DNA from 4 places in the Trichocoleus sp. DQ-U1 genome. Region 1 is predicted to be linked to each of the others. Evidence: predicted binding sites of a transcription regulator. Region 1 holds the regulator's gene; each other region holds the start of a gene.
What was found. Region 1 encodes NtcA, which controls nitrogen genes in cyanobacteria. Its sites were predicted from a motif close to TTTGTANNNNNNNNTACAAA; they were not measured.
Positions count from the first base shown of each region.

Region 2: the regulator NtcA is predicted to act here: its motif matches at 1,954-1,973, upstream of NDI34_RS09575 (fumarate reductase/succinate dehydrogenase flavoprotein subunit).
Region 3: the regulator NtcA is predicted to act here: its motif matches at 2,526-2,545, upstream of NDI34_RS23180 (TIGR00300 family protein).
Region 4: the regulator NtcA is predicted to act here: its motif matches at 1,648-1,667, upstream of NDI34_RS02145 (DUF4278 domain-containing protein).

Region 1 covers NZ_JAMPKB010000019.1:30,494-34,691, reverse strand. The annotation lists gene NDI34_RS10455 (DUF3084 domain-containing protein) at 1-1,490, opposite strand, end outside; gene ntcA (global nitrogen regulator NtcA) at 1,738-2,409, opposite strand; gene fabI (enoyl-ACP reductase FabI) at 2,789-3,565, shown strand; gene hisB (imidazoleglycerol-phosphate dehydratase HisB) at 3,719-4,198, shown strand, end outside.
Region 2 covers NZ_JAMPKB010000017.1:36,707-40,904, reverse strand. The annotation lists gene NDI34_RS09580 (ferredoxin family protein) at 1-101, opposite strand, end outside; gene NDI34_RS09575 (fumarate reductase/succinate dehydrogenase flavoprotein subunit) at 135-1,823, opposite strand; gene NDI34_RS09570 (LysR substrate-binding domain-containing protein) at 2,066-4,072, shown strand; gene NDI34_RS09565 (ABC transporter ATP-binding protein) at 4,157-4,198, opposite strand, start outside.
Region 3 covers NZ_JAMPKB010000079.1:11,195-15,392, reverse strand. The annotation lists gene NDI34_RS23185 (Rpn family recombination-promoting nuclease/putative transposase) at 1-275, opposite strand, end outside; gene NDI34_RS23180 (TIGR00300 family protein) at 345-2,459, opposite strand; gene NDI34_RS23175 (GDSL-type esterase/lipase family protein) at 2,678-3,361, opposite strand; gene NDI34_RS23170 (hypothetical protein) at 3,485-3,754, opposite strand; gene NDI34_RS23165 (NACHT domain-containing protein) at 3,912-4,198, shown strand, end outside.
Region 4 covers NZ_JAMPKB010000003.1:87,563-91,760, forward strand. The annotation lists gene acnB (bifunctional aconitate hydratase 2/2-methylisocitrate dehydratase) at 1-633, opposite strand, end outside; gene NDI34_RS02145 (DUF4278 domain-containing protein) at 1,084-1,509, opposite strand; gene NDI34_RS02150 (hypothetical protein) at 1,943-2,587, shown strand; gene NDI34_RS02155 (DUF1802 family protein) at 2,594-4,042, opposite strand; gene NDI34_RS02160 (Uma2 family endonuclease) at 4,051-4,198, opposite strand, start outside.

The DNA.
Region 1 (4,198 bases):
TGCTTTTTCAACTGCTCGATAAACCGAATCAAGCTAACAATTCGATTATCGCCAACCTGAACTGTATCGCCCAAAATCCCCGCGCGAGTAGCTCGGAACTGGGATGCTCCAAGCAGCAGGTCAATCCGCTGCCGAATTTGTTGGTCGGTCATGTTTGAAGGATCGGCAGATGTCGTTGCTACGACTTCACCAGTGCGGAATACAACTTGATTGGGTGCGGCGTCTGCAAAGACTTGTACCTGCTTTTCTCCCTGGACATAGTTACCAGCCGAAAAAACTCGGACTACATAGTTTCGACCATCCTGAATCTGGTTGATCAGTTGCTCTACCTGTGCCTCTGTAATTTGCACGACCCGTTCGTTCGCCACCTTGTTGAGACCGGGTTGGGTCGCTTTAATCGCTGTCCGATTCGCTTCCCGTAACAGCTGCTCAATGACCTGTCGGGCTGCGGCTGGCTCGACAATACGAAAAACGCCAGCCGCCAGAACCTGACCGCGCAGCAGTGCCAGACTACCCTGACGCAAAGTTTGATAAGACTGGTAATACTGTTCTAAGGTTGCCACTTCCTGCTCTAGGGAAGCTTGTTGTTTTTCGAGTTCTTTAAGGCGATTTTCTCGCTGGGCAATCACCTCATCTCGTTGAGAAATTTTGTTATCAAGTAGAGATAAGGCTTTGTCTCGCTGGGCAATTTGCTCATCGCGATCGCTCAGGCTCTTCCGAAAGGTAGCAAGTTTCTCATCAAGTTCCACAAGGGCTTGATCCCGCTTGAGAATTTGCTCATCGCGTTGGCTAATTGCTCGGTCTTGCTGGGCAATTTTTTGGTCGCGCTGAGTCACTTTCGCTTTGAATTCAGTAATTTCAGCTCTGACTTGATTTCGCTGCTGGAGCAATTCTTGGCGTTCTGCTTGAAGTTGTTGGATTTCGGAACGTAGCGTCTTGGCTTGCCCTGAGACAGATGTAAGCTGTTTTTGGGTTTGCTGAAAGCTGCTGGCAACCCGGGTCAGTTCGCTTTGAGTCTGATTTAGTTGCGCCTCCGTCTGGCCTTGTTTAGCCAGCGCGGCTGCCAAAGATCGATTAATCGCATCTAAGCGCTGCTGGGCGACAGATTGCTGGGTGCGAGCCTGAGCGAGTTCCTTCTCTACTTGCTCTTTTTGGGCGGCGGTTTTAGCAAGTTCGCTTTCGGTCTTCCGTTTCTGCTCGTTTGCTTTGGCAATATCCTTACTTGCTGTTTTGAGTTTTTTCTGGACTTCTTGAAGTCTAAAAACTCCAATCCGCAATTGTTCGCTGGTCGCGAAGATGATTGTTAGTGTTGAGGCAGAAATCGTTAGTCCCGTTAGAATCGTTACTAAAACAGCTGTTTTGCGGGGACGCAGATTGAACAACGACAGGCGTGCTTTTCCCACGCGCGTGCCAATGCGATCGCCCACCGTTGCGATGACGCTTCCCAACACTAAAATAGACAAAATCAGGAAGAGCGCACTGTCGGTCATTGTCTGCTACAGTCATTCCAGTTACAGCCTATCGCATCGCAGGCTAGAGAAAGGGTTAACAGGAATTAAAGATCGAAGGTGAAATCGGAAAGGTTAAAGGTTGGAAGGTTGAAAACTATCCGCTTAAAACCTGACACCTTTTAACTCAACTCCCGACTAAATGTTAAAACTGGATAACCTGCTCGCGCTACCATGCCGTTTTAACCAACAACCTAACCTACAACCTGACGAGAGCCTCTAGCTGTTTTCAAGTAAACTGCTGACTCAGTGTAACTGGGTTGTGTACCGTAATTTTTTTCTTGTGGATAGAAATCATTTTTTCCTCCCGCAAATCTCCCAGTAAGCGGGTGACAGTTACCCTGGTGGAGCCGATTGCTTCTGCGATCGCTTGATGAGAAAGCTTCAGATCGATCGTAATTCCATTGGCGGTAGGAACGCCAAAATCACGGCACAGAATCAATAGAAAACTCACCAAGCGGGATCCCATATCTCGGTGAGCTAATGTCTCAATCATCATTTCTGTTTGCAAAATGCGCGAAGAAAGCCCTCGCAGCATCAACATCGATAGCTCCGGATTATCCTTGAGCGATTGCTCTACCTGATCGATCGGTGCCGAAAGCAGCTCCACTGGCGTAAATGCTACAGCGTGATAAAACCGATCCGAACGATGCCCTGTAATTAAGGACAGTACTCCAAAAACGCTGTTTTCTCGCAGCAGCGCCACGGTAATTTCTTCCCCAGCTTCATACACGCGAGACAGCTTTACTGCACCTTTGAGCAAAAAGTATACCCGTTCAGCCGGGTCTCCTGGGAAAAAGATCGTCTTGCCCCGCTCAAAAGTTTCCACCACGGGTGGAAACGCCCCACCTCCCAGTTGACGGAACACAGCTGCTAGCGGTCTATCTTGCGTCACTGCCACTTCCTTTTTCCTAAATGCTGCCCTACAGACTTCTGCAACTTTCTGTCGGAGGAACTTTAACCATAGCAAAACAACTATGAGAGTTTTCTGACATTAGACACAGATAAACTGACTTCCAAGCGGTTTTTGTGCTATTTGATACAAAATTTTAAAGTAGTTTCCCCGGCTACCTTCTTTAGTTCTCTCCCTGCTCAAGGCAAGTAAGATTATGACGGAAAATGTTGATATCTTGACAGTATCTGCGCTATCGGGTGGGATGCATGGTGAGTAAGGAGGCACGCTCCTTACCCGTACTAGACAGCCTCGCTCCGGGCGATCGCGATCTTGAATACTCCCCTAAATCGGATATCCTCTAATATTGCCTTCAAAATCGACATTTATGCTAGATTTAACCGGAAAAAACGCCCTTGTCACCGGCATTGCCAACAATCGATCGATCGCCTGGGGGATTGCTCAGCAACTGCACCAAGCGGGTGCGAATCTAGGAGTGACTTACCTGCCAGACGACCGAGGCCGCTTTGAAAAAAAAGTGGCAGAGTTGGTAGAACCCCTCAACCCCAGCTTATTTTTACCCTGCGATGTCCAGAATGAGACCCAAATTCAGTCTACATTTGACGCCATCCGCGATAAGTGGGGCAAGCTAGACATCCTGATCCATTGTCTTGCTTTTGCGAACAAGGAAGATTTATCAGGTGATTTTAGTACCACTACCCGTGCTGGCTTCACCCAAGCTCTAGAAATTAGTACCTATTCGCTGGTACAACTTGCTGGGTCAGCAAAACCACTGATGACAGAAGGTGGCAGCATTGTCACGCTGACTTATCTAGGCGGCGTTAAGGTGATCCCCAACTACAACGTAATGGGAATTGCCAAGTCTGGATTGGAAATGAGTGTCCGTTACCTGGCATCTGAATTAGGTCCACAGAATATTCGCGTGAATGCAATTTCGGCAGGTCCTATCCGCACTTTGGCATCGTCGGCGGTAGGTGGCATTCTGGATATGATCCATCACGTTGAGGAAGTAGCACCGCTGCGACGCACTGTAACTCAGAAAGAAGTGGGAAATGCGGCTGCTTTCTTGTGTAGCGATTTGGCAAGTGGCATTACAGGTCAGGTGCTATATGTCGATGCGGGATACGAGATTATGGGGATGTAAAAAGAATCAAACATTAAAAATTAAAAATTAAAAAGCAAAGATTCTGCTAATTTTTAATTTTTAATTTTGCATTTTTAAGGCTTTCGCGTCTCCCAAATGCTCAGTAACGTAGGATAATAAACTTAACTTTATTTTCTTGAGTGAGCATCTGCGATGCAGGCACGCGATCGCCAATTTCCACCTTCTCCAAGCATTGAACAGCTTTTGTCTCCTCGCATGGCAAGGGTTCCCCGCAAGACGGGCGAAACGGATGTTATCGTCACCGTCAAATTAGACGGGAATGGCACTTGCAATGCCAAAACCGGCATTCCGTTTTTAGACCATATGCTGCATCAAATCGCCTCTCACAGCCTGATTGATTTGGATGTAGCCGCGACGGGAGACTTGGAAATTGATGACCACCATACCAATGAAGATGTGGGAATTACCCTAGGAATGGCGTTGCATCAAGCACTGGGCGATCGCAAAGGAATTGTCCGATTTGGGAATTTCCTCGCCCCTCTCGATGAAGCGTTGGTTCAGGTAGCGTTAGATTTTTCCGGACGCCCCCACCTCAGCTATGGCTTAGAGATTCCCACTCAGCGAGTCGGGACTTATGACACCCAGCTGGTGCGGGAATTTTTTGTGGCGTTG
Region 2 (4,198 bases), on a different contig from region 1:
ACATCCAGCGGACAAACTTCAATGCAAGCCGTACACTTTTCTAGGCATTTCGATTCATCCACGATTACGGGTACATCCACCCGTTGCATAGCTAAAGCCATAACTCTTCCTCTGTTTGCTACAAATTGACCGACTTAGCGCACCGCCACGTCATAAACTTCTCGTTCAATATCAACGTCCACCACATAAGGCTCAACCGGACGCTTGAACAAAGCCATTTCGCCTGATTCGTCTTTCTTGAGATTGACGTGGCAGAACCATTCTTCATTGTTCTTGTCGGGATAATCCACACGGTAATGGTAGAGTCCCCAACGGCTTTCCCGACGATATAGCGAGGCGCGGGCTGCCATCTCTGCACAATCGCGAATAAAGTGAACCTCCATGCAGCGCATTAGTTCATGCGGATCGCGTGCGCCCATCATCTCTAGGCTTTCGTGGTAGCGCACAAAGCTTTTTAAGCCAATTTCCATCTTGTGGTCTACTTTAGGAGGCTGGAGATAGTCATTGACGAGCCGCCGTAATTTGTACTCCACCTGCGTATGCGGCACGCCATTCGGGTTGTTCAACGGTGCATAAATCCGTTGTTTTTCCGCCTCTAAAACATCAGCATCGGGTTCAACATGCTCTAGCCCTTCGATATAGTCCACCGCATTTGTACCCGCCAACCGACCAAATACAAATGCCCCAATCATGTAGTTGTGGGGGACACTTGCCATATCTCCGGCTGCATATAACCCTGGGACAGTCGTTTCCGCTTTCTCATTGACCCAGACTCCAGAAGCACTGTGACCGCTACACAAACCGATTTCTGAGATATTCATCTCTACGCCATTCGTGCGGTAATTTTCGCCTCTCCCTTCATGGAACCGCCCTCGACTGGGTCGTTCATTCGACCACAGAATCGACTCAATTTCTGAAATGGTGTCTTCATCTAAGTGGGTCATTTTCAGTTGAACCGGGCCTTTCCCAGAGTTCAACTCCTTCCAGATTTCCAGCATCATCTGACCGCTCCAGTAGTCGCAACTAATAAAGCGGTGCCCTTCTGCATTAGCAGTGTAAGCGCCAAACGGACTAGCGACATAGGCGCAGGCAGGACCGTTATAGTCCTTCATCAAGGGGTTAATTTGAAAACACTCAATATTGGTGAGTTCTGCGCCTGCGTGATACGCCATTGAATAGCCGTCACCAGCATTTGTGGGGTTTTCATAGGTGCCGTAGAGATAGCCGGAGGCGGGTAGACCTAAGCGTCCGCAGGCTCCTGTACACAGAACGACTGCTTTTGCCTGAATCACGACAAAATCGCCGTTTCGCACGTCAAACCCTACCGCTCCAATGGCACGTCCGTCTTTAACTAGAACGCGAGTCGCCATCACCCGATTTGTGACTTTAGCTTTGTGGCGCTTAACTTGTCGGGTCAAAATCTGTTTGAGGTCTTTTCCTTCAGGCATCGGTAGCACGTATTTACCCACGCGATGCACTTGCTTTAAGTCATAATTCCCTTGAGTATCTTTTTGGAACTTCACGCCCCAGCTTTGTAGTTCTTGAATGACTTCAAAGCCTAGTTTTCCGGTTTGGTAGACGGCTTTTTGATTGAGGATGCCATCGTTGGAAATCGTAATTTCGCGAACATATTGCTCTGGGGTAGAATTACCAGGAATGACGGCTGTATTGACCCCATCCATACCCATTGCGATCGCTCCACTGCGACGGATATTCGCTTTTTCTAAAATCAGCACTTCTGCGTCAGGATTTGCCTGTTTTGCTTTGATGGCTGCCATCGTTCCCGCAGTACCACCGCCGATGACAAGAACATCGGTCTTCATCCATTGAGTATCCACTCTTTACTCCTCTTCAGTTAGCAAAAACTTTTATAACTTTGTACGAATAAATTCACTAAGTCTGCTTTTCCACCTTTTTTTATATTAAAGAAGAGAATTAAAACTTACAAGCTTTTTTGTAACCGAAAATACCATCTATTCATTCGCGTTTTTTATGATTTTATAAATTAGCTTTATTCATTCATTAAGCTGTAAAATAAAAATTTCAATCCGGGGGGTTAGAGAACGTGGAGGTTTATCAAGTTAAAGTATTTCTGGAGGTAGCTAGGCACCTCAGTTTTACCGAAGCCGCTGATGCTCTAAATCTGACTCAGCCTGCGGTCAGCGCCAAAATAAAATCCCTGGAAACTGAACTAGGAACTGACCTTTTTTATCGTCTTGGTCGTAAGATTCAGCTAACCGAGGTGGGACAGTTTTTATTGGAGGAAGGGCCAAGACTGATTGATGTTGAAAATCAATTGTTTGCCAAAGTCGAAGAAATCAAAAAAGGCAAATTTGGCAATCTCAAAATCGGCTGCACAGCCGCGATCGCTAATGGATGGCTACCTGAAATTCTCTTCCAGTACCGTCAGCAGTATCCTGGGATTCAGACTCAGTGTGTCGTATTTGACTCGGCTGAATTTCTCTATCGCTCCATTACCAGCAGTCAGATTGATATAGGAATTTCAGATATTAGTTTTGCAGAGTTCTCGGAAATATCAGCAACCCCAATTGCTCCCATTCACTATTCTTTAGTGGTTGCGGCGAACCATCCTTTAGCGAATCAAAGCTGGTTGAGCTTAAAAGAACTGCAAAAAGAGCGATGGGTCATGCTAAATACTGGCTCCCCTAGCCGTTTAGTGTTTGAATCTCGGCTAACTGAATTAGGGATAAATTTTTCGGATTTCGCTCAAGTTGAAACTGTTGATACTCTCAGTTTGATGCGAACCTATATGATGCAGGGTGATTATTTAGGATTTGCTTCTAACTTTGAATTTAAGTCTGAATGTCAATCGGGAATGCTCGTTGCAATTCCCCTGCAAGAATTTGCCTTATCCGGTAATGTTTTCCTAGTGTTACCCAAACGATTAAGCCAATCTGCGATCGCAGACTCATCCTCGCAAAATCGGCGATCGCGCAACTCAAACCCGATGCAAAAATTCATGGCTCTGGTTGAGAATTGTCAAGAGCAACAACCAGCCTCTTTCCCTCATGTAACCCCAGTGCGTTTGCGATCGCCTAACCTGATCATTCGTTCCAACTCTCTGCAACATCCTGAGACAATTGATTTAGCGATCGGTATTCAAAACAGCACGATTCCAACGGTGACCGCTGGCTTAGTAATTCAGCGCTTAGGCTTACTGGAACACTTCTTACCCAGAGAAGGACGCTACAGTTCTACCCAATACCGCATTCACTGGTGCGATTTTTCTACAGGAGCACCCATCATTCAGGGGTTACACTCCGGACAACTAGATATTGGCGTTTTAGGGGATTATCCCTTGTTACTGAGTGCTATCCAGCAAAATAATTCCAGTAGTGAAACTCGACAGACGCGACTAGTGAGCTTTGTTTCGACGAATCCCGATGGTTCCTGTAATGCCGTAATTGTTCCCAATAAGTCCAAACTGCAAAGTATTGAAGACTTGCGAGGAGGTGTGATTGCGGTTCCTTTCAGTTCTTCTGCACATGGGATGGTGATGCGATCGCTCAATTCTGCGAACTTACTTAACGAGGTTAAGCTTGCTTCCCTAGAGAACTCCAACATTACTCAGCCCTTTGGTTATTCCATTCAGGCAGATGGGTATGCCCACTTTGCTCCCTTTCACGATATTGCCTATCGTCAAGGCAAGTTTCGTTATTTGCCAGGTGACAATTTGAATATGTTACCGGCTTTTCATGGTGTAGTGGTGAGTGCAGAGTTAGCGGAACAGTATCCGGAAGTTGTAATCGCTTACCTAAAAGCCCTAAGCGCTGCCCAATATTGGTATACCATTACGCCCTCAGCGCTTTCTCTGATCAGCCAGTGGACAAACCTGGATGCCGAAATCGTCTCCCAAATTCTCAGCAATGTCTATCACCAGAATCAACCTGGGCGCTTTTTCTGCGAGATGATGATTCGTCCCGACTGGATTACTCAACACATTGCCCAACTGCGTCTAGTTCCCGGAAATGAAGGACTAGAGACAATTAACCTCGATCGCTGGATTCAAACCGAATTTCTTCATCAATCTCAGAACTTAAGCAGTTGGTAAAAGGGACAACAAAGGACACGCCAAGCCGCTATCGAAAGCAACACACTTGGGCTGTACGAGCAGTACAAATACGGTTTGCTTCAATCAACCCAACTCCATACTCTTGAGAGTTTCTTCGCGAATCAA
Region 3 (4,198 bases), on a different contig from region 1:
GGTCGCTCATATTGAGAGAGGTATAAAAATATTTCGCCAAAAAAGCGCTGATAGAACCTTGGATCGCCTTGAAATTGTACTTCTACAAAATAAATGGGTTGGTCGGCAGAATCGTCAGAGGGTAGAAATAAACCATCGATACGAAAAGCAGTTTGTTTAACTTCAACTGAAGTGAATTGATAGGTGTTACCCGTTGAAGCAGGTTGACCAATCAATTCAAAGAAGATGCTGGGAAAAGCTTGGAATAGTTGATAGAAAATGCTGTCTGTTTTCACGCTTTCAGAGCCACTATTGGAAAAAAAAATAGGGCGGGCACTGCCCACCCTATCGTGTTTACACAATAATTAAGCTGATTGAGCAATGTGATAAGGACTGGTTAACTTATCCAGCTGTTGCACTAACAGACTGAGGAATAACCCGACATCGGTGACGACGCCGACGGATTCGACAGAACCGCGATCGCTCAATTTGGTGACAACGGCTGGGTTAATATCTACGCAGACCATCTTCACCCCGGCTGGGGTCATATTTCCCACCCCAATTGAGTGCAGCATCGAAGAGAGCATCAAAATCATGTCTGCACCTTGCAGCAGTTGGGAATACTCTTCCTGAGCTTTAATTAAGTCCATCTGAGTATCTGGCAGGGGGCCATCATCGCGGATGGAACCGGCAAGGCAGAAGGGAACGCCATTGCGGACGCACTCGTACATGACACCGCTGTTGATCGCACCGTTCTCAACAGCTTTGGCAATACTGCCATAACGGCGAATTGTGTTAATTACTTTCAGATGATGGCGGTGTCCACCCCGAACGGCGACGCCGCGTTTCATATCCACACCCAGAGAGGTTCCCAACATAGACTGCTCGATGTCGTGGACAGCGATCGCATTTCCTCCCAGCAACGCTTGCACATAACCTTGCCGAATCAGATGCGTCAGGTGTTCGGCACCGCCCGTATGAATCACTACTGGCCCTGCTGTTACCACAACTTTACCGCCAGCATCGCGAATTTTGCGAAGTTCCCAGGCAACTTGTTCGACCACCAATTCCACTCGGCGTTCGCTGGAAACCCCGGCAGACATAAAGCTGAACTCTTGGGTGTTGCGCTGTTCGCGGGATTCCGTCTTCCGCACTGTGCGGATACCGACGACATCAACGACTACCTGTTCGCCAAGTTCTAAATCCCGCAGCAGTTTACACCGTGCTACCCGTCCGTTGGGAGTCTGGGTAATGGCGATCGCGCCATCCATGCGCTGATCTTGCACCCGCACCCACTCCCCATTGATTCTGACTTCTGTGGGATAAATGGTGGACACATAGAAATCATCTGGCGCTACCCCAGCTTGGATGACATCTTCCAGCTTGGCATCACGCTCATCTTGGGGCAAATTCACTGCACCTAAATCGATGAGCTGCGACAATATCGCTTCCATCACATCGTGGGAAGGAGCCGACACTTTCACCTCCGCAGAGGAGGTACTTTGCCGTTGCTCTCCCAGGCTGAAGTTGAGAACCTGGAAGCTGCCCCCATTTTCTACGACTAAATCTAAAGCACGGTTGATTAAGCCGGAGTCCAGCAAATGCCCTTCTAGACGAATCGTGCGGCTTTCCACCGAGACATTGGCATGGACTTCTTCTCGGACGGGTTCCGTCACCCGCAGCGTCAGGCACTTGGCAGCGCCACCGGCTTTCAAAAATTCTGTCAGCGGCGTTTCGATGACTTGGAATCCAACATCGGCAAGGCGTTTTTTGAGTGCCTCACTCGCCTTATTCATCACTACAACGTGGTCAATATTCACCGCGTTGCAGGCGAAGTTCACCGCATCCGCTTCCTCAATGGCAATCCGCTTCTCCGGCGCAACTCGCATTTCAATCAAGCGGTTGGTGTAAGAATCAAATGCGGGGGGATAGTAGAGCAAATAGCCGCCACTCAAGGGACAGAAGCAGGTATCCAGATGATAGAACCGCTCATCCATCAGTCGCAGCGATAGCACTTCGATGTCGAGCCACTTTGCCAACAACGGGTGAGAATCGAGTTCTGAGCGGAAGCCGTATCCCGCCCACAACCAGCGCCCCTCTCGATCCAGCAGCGCATCACCAGCGCCTTCAAACGGCAAGTCCTTGGGCAGTTCATGCACCTTATAGCCTTTTTCCTCAAACCATTGCTTGAAATAAGGCTCCTCACCCTGCCGCTCTTTGTGGAAGAAGCGGCTCAGGACGACGGTATCTCCCAGCACCAGCCCAGCATTGGCTGTAAACACCATATCAGGCACACCGCGTTGGGGTGCAACCAAATCGACAATGGCGTGGTCTTTGAGGACGTAGTGAAGCTTTTGCCATTGCTCTACGGCGCGATCGCGCGAGGATTTGTGAATATTGCCCTCCATCCAGGGATTAATCACATAATCCACGTCGTAATGGTCGGGAGCGCACATGAGGAAGCGGATCGAGGAGGTCATAAAAGAATCTCTAGTGAAATAGACAAGGGCAAACTCTTATTGGATACAGACTTTCTACGATCCAATTCTGTAGGACTTGTTACGAAATCTTTACCTCTTATTCGTAACAGCGAAAGTCAGCTCTAGAGGCTAATGTCTATTTTATTCTTTTACAACCCAAGGGGCTTGACAAAAATTGATTTAGTGGAAATATTTAACAGTTTGAGAGCAAATCGCTCCTATGTTTGATTAGCACTCCGTCGATATTGCAACAAAGCTGGAGGCCAAGTAGCCTGGGCTAACAAGGGCTGTAAATTTTTAGCAACGCGGGTGGCTAAAACCTGGTGTCCGGCTGCGTTTGGATGAATGATATCTTCTTGCCGATTTTTCGGATCATCTACAATTCCGGTTAAAACCTGTGGAATTAAATAAGCCTGTGTATCTTTAGCAACACGCTTATAAAGTTCGTCATATTCATCTTCTATGTAGCCGAGATTTATTCCTAGCAGCACAACAATTGCTTTTTGTTGTTGAATCGAAGTGACAATTTGTCGCAAGTTCTGTTCTGTCTCAGTTTTGGGAATTTTTCGCAGAAAATCGTTTCCGCCTAATTCAACAATTACTAGCCAAGGTTCTGCCGCGATCGCATCTTTTTGTAAGCGACTTAACCCCATTGCGGTTGTATCGCCGCTAACACCGCGATTCAGTATTGGCAAACCGAGTTGACGACTCAACACGCTGGGAAAAGCTTCTGTCTTGTCCACACCATATCCAGAAGCGATGCTATCGCCTAAAACGATAACTTGCTTACCAGCACCGGCTTTGAGGTTTTTGACATCATCGAAATTGTTGCCGCAACTGGTGACGACAAGCAGGGAAGTAAACAGCAAACTAAAGAACCACACCCATCGGCGTTTTTTCATACAGTTTTCCAATTCAACTCAACGATATTGCAGATGGTTAGCGGTAGGGGCAAAGAAGAAAGCGCGATCGCCTATGCCACTTAACCGAAATTATTAATGCGAATGCTTCACCCCGCGCTTCGTCTACTGACCACTTTTTTCGGCGCGGTAAGCATCGATAATCAAATAAACGCCTTGCGCCAACATCATAAGGATGACTAATGGCAAGGATGTTCCCGACATAACTGAAATAATGCCCCCGATATCAATCAATCCTGCTTGGATAAGAAATGATACAGCGCTGGCTTTCTTAAGATTAACTGAGTCTGAGGACAGGATAAGAACAACTAAGAGTAAAGCTTGAAGTTCTGGGTTTTCAACTATAAGTAAATATTTGAACAGGTTAGTAGTCATTTGTGGAATTGCTGAACCGTACAATTCCACGAAAGCGAATTGACTGGGGAAACCGCAGAACTCTTAGGGACAGAGATTAAGTGACCCTTTCTGACCCTCATCAAACCGTGACGCCGCTTAAGCTATTAATATCCGCAACTGCTCTTTTCCGTTGACTATGGCTGAAATCCGCAATCGCAACACCGTTCAGGTAAACGAGGCTGGAAAGCAGAAACTCATAGAAGGTAAGGCTGCTAAACGCAATTATGAGGGCAAGCTTTGGACGTATTTGGACATTGCTGAAGCCTCTGGAGTGGGTGAAAAGACGGTTAAGCGGTTTTTTGCAGGACAATCTGTTGATTTGGATAATGCGATCGCAATCGCTACAGCCTTAAATTTAGAACTAGCAGAGTTAATCGATCCGAAAGAGTCGAATCCTCCAGATGCAACCCCAGAAAACTCGAT
Region 4 (4,198 bases), on a different contig from region 1:
TTCCAAACTTCCCGGTTGCCGAGATTCCAGCATTGCCAAGGCGTGCAAGGGAATATCCGGGCGGGTTGTGGCATGGGTTGCGGGAGATAAATCGTCGGTGTTCGTCTCTCCCGGCACCTTAAACACGGTGACGGTAATCGCTTCTGGCAAGGTGGGGCGACTGGTAAACCACTCCGCCGCCGCCCAAGCGTCAATGACTTGCTTGGCATAGGAATTCGTCTCGGACAATTCCAAGACATCGTGGAAGGCATCATACACCAGCATGATTTTGCTTAAAGCTGTTGCGGCGGCTGATGCCAATTCATCGTCAGATTTGAGTAAATCTATCAACGATTGCACGTTGTAGCCGCCTACCATTGTTCCCAGCAGTTCTACTGCATAGATAGGGGTAACTAGAGGGCTAATGGTTTCACCTTTGGCGACAGCGGTGAGAAAGCCAGCTTTCACGTAAGCAGCCGGATCGACGCCTGGAGGAATGCGATCGCGCAGCAATTCCAACAACGTCTCTTCTTCACCCGCTGGAGGATTTTTCAACAAGTCGCACAATTGAGAAGTCTGCTGGGCATCCAACGGCAGTGGTGGAATTCCGAGTGCCGACCTCTCAGCGACGTGTTGACGATAAGATTCAAGCATTTTCAAGTCTCCTAATCTCAGCAAAATTTGGGGGCGGTAGCGCTTTTATCGCATCGCTTTTGTGTTCTCAATCGTGAGGATGCGATTCACACGCTTTTTGCCCTCGATCGTTAGAAGTCAACACAAGGCAGAGCGCTACTGCTTAAGTCGCAGATTACCTTTATTAATTATTGTGAAAAAATGGAATAAAATTTGTAGGATTCGCTGCAACGACCCTTACCAGTAACGGTTTATTTGCCAGAATCCATTCCCATAAAAAAAAGGGCGATCGCTCTCTATCGCCCACGTAGCTTTATAAACCAGGAATCCGTCGTCTTCAGCTTTGAAGATTTCGTGCTTAGATAAAATTTTACACCTAAAGGGGGAGGAGTGCGCTCCTTCACTCTTTACGGTTGAGTCAGCAGTAATTGCTGACTCAACCGCAAGCACAGCCAGATATTCTGGAAACTCCTAGAGGCACAATGTCAGTTGCTTCGACTCTGCTTCTAGAAGGCGAATTAGATTTTCGTCACCTTTGGCTTTAGCGACTTGTATCCGATGTTCCAAGCTGCGGTGGATATTCGCTAAGTGACTTTTAGCCGCGTTATCCAACACTTTTCGCCGACTTGTATCGGTTGGCAATTTCCGATCGCCTAGAGGTGCCATCCCTTCACATGAGATTTGCCTCTCTAGAGCATCCCTAGTCGTGCCGGTTTTGCCGATGAAGTAGGGGACTCCCCGATAGTTCAAGTTAACAATCGCATCGGGAACTGCAATATGTCTGGGATATGCAACGTTGTAAGTCTGTCCCCGATACTTCCCCACAATCTCGCTTTCGGTTACTTCCAGCGTGGGTGAAGTTTTTTCGTAGCTGACGCCGCGATAAGAGAGTTTCATAAGTTTCGCCTCCGATTGAGTTTCCTGAGTATTTGTTACTAAGCAAGGCACGCTGCTTCGCGATCGCGCTCTACTTTTATTCCCCAGAGCCACTGACGGCTATGAATACTCAGTCAGTGGTGAACTAGCTAATTTATTTCTGTATCTATTTTTACATTTTTCCCTTTAAAGTGTCAATTTTTAAGAGATTTTAAGAAAATCTTTTCAGCGATCGCCAGGAAGTCGTCCAACTTACTTTGCCAGCGGCTGAGGTTAACTGCTTTACCTGATTCAGTGGCTAGGAGAAGCGATAAGCCGCTGTACAAATCGGGAAACAATCAATGGTTAATCAACGACACTAAAAATATTCGATAATCTTCTATCGGAAGTATTAAACCTCATCTACCTCCTAGGAAGGATAAAGAAGTCTGTTTTAGTAGTGCCAAGAAAAATTATGAAACTCAAAAGCTTTTCCGCGTTACAGATTGTAATCAAAAGAACTGCCTTTCTAATCATTGCGGCTTTCGTGCTGGTTGTGGTTTTTGTGAATCGGGCGAATGCAAACGGGGCGGAGTTCCTGGTCAGTAACGGCAATAATTTCGATGTCAATGAAATTCAATTTAAGCGAGTTGAATATGTCGGGCAATGTCCGGGAACTGTAATGAATCCAGGCACAAGAAAAGCTCAGTTTGTTTCCAAGTCAACTCCACCCGCACCGAAGAGGAAAGTGACAATCCGGAACGTGACTCAGGGTATGAAGAGTAATCCTTATCCCTACACGAGCAGAGGTTACAGTGAAGGGGAATATTCTCAAGGTGTTGATTTGAGTTTGGGAAATAGCCATCAAACTCGTACTTTTGCAGTTCTGCAAGGCGAAAATAAGTTTGAGTATGAAATTAAAGAAGGAGAAAGAATAATTGAACAAGGTACTTTTACAGCGGAAGTTTCTGTAAAAGATGTTGGAGTTTTTCCCCGCGATACCATTTGTGAGGAAAAATTAGAATGTCGAGACGATGGAGACTGTTACGACAGAAACGGAAAGAAGAGAGGAAGTCGTCAAAGATGCTATACAACTAATACCTGCAATTGTCCTAGCTGATAAGACTTATGCGGCTGGCAAGTCACGGAGGAAATAGAAGCGATCGCTCCCATCACTCCCTTTTTTCCGCCCCAAGTATCCCGTTAAAGGTGAGGAAAGCTCAATCAGAATATCGTGCATTTCCTCAGTTTTTAATAGCTGAGGAGGATGGGAGCCAAAATATGCGCCATGTAAAGCTTCAACACCAGCATTATCTAAACCTGTGTTTTGCAGGTAATTTTTTACAAGCTGGACTAGATGCGATCGCAGACGAATACTACTTTCAACTTTTTGAATATATTCATCGATCCTATAGTCAATTTGTCCAGGCACTAAATACGGTTTTAGCTCAATTGGGTTGACTGAACCAGGAAATTTAGCTTGTAATTGAACTAGCTTTTGTAAAGTCATAGGATTAATGATGCTGATTCCAAAAGCAAACTTTTCGGCTGATTTTTGAAGATTAGGTGTCGGTTGACCAGGACCAATAATTAACTTAACAGCTACTTGAAAACCATCTGCACCCAGATGTCTTGTCCCAATTCTGATTAATTCTTCAACTGTACCATCAGGGATACTCTTACCTGCTTTGCATTCTCCTACTAACGGATAAGGCTTTATACAGTACAAGTCCATACCACCTGCACCGCCTTTAGCATTGGGGTCAACACCAAAGCCTAAAAAGGCTAGGCTTTTATGGACGATTTGTTCAAAAGCTGTGCCTTTTTCGTAATTACCGCCAGTCGTAGCAGTGCCCAAATCATTGATTGTACTAATCCAAGAAAGGTCTGGATCAAGCTGTTGGATAGGTTGTTCGTTTGCCCAACCTAAAAATGTTTTGATATAGTGATTTAATTTCTCAGATGCTGGATCAGTGATAGACATCTGAGCGATCGCATTCTGCAACTCTTCCAATTCTGGATGCGATGGCGGTAGTCGATTTTCTAGCTGGTATTGGCGTTGGGAGAAGAGGCGATCGCTCACTACAGGCGAAGATTCAGTAACAGTCAGAAGATGCGGTAAAGAAACAAAATTACCCTTAGTATTTACCGGAACTTCTAGCGGATGAGGTAGCGGATAAACTCGCAAATAAGCCAGAAAAATATAAGGACGTTGAGACAGAATCTGCTGCAATGCTTCTTCTGTCCAAATTGTCAACTGCGACAAAGCTTCTAACGCTTCTGAATTATCTATAATTTGGCACAATTCGCACCTAGCCCAACCTTTAATTGTGACTGTTTCAGAATTTAACTGGGAAAATACAGTTTGAGCGATAGACAAAAAATTCGGGCGATATTGTTGCTCTGTTGGCAGCAAGTTAATCGAAGTATCAGCAGGATAAAGAGCAAATTTTCGCCCCGGATCAATGAATGTCCGAGGCATGGCTGCGATCGCTCTCCCTTCACTTAAAGCTTTAACGTCTGGCGCTGGTAGTTTTAAAGCAGTATCAATATTTACAGAATTAATTGACGGCATACTTCATTTTATTGTTGAAATTGAGTTAATAACCAAGCCACAACTTGCGAGTGTGCCATTTGACGACTGCGGCGCAAAGTCTCTTCTAATACTGCCATTTTTAAACCTGGTAATACTTGAGATTGAGTAATTCTTCTACTACCGCTAGAGATGATT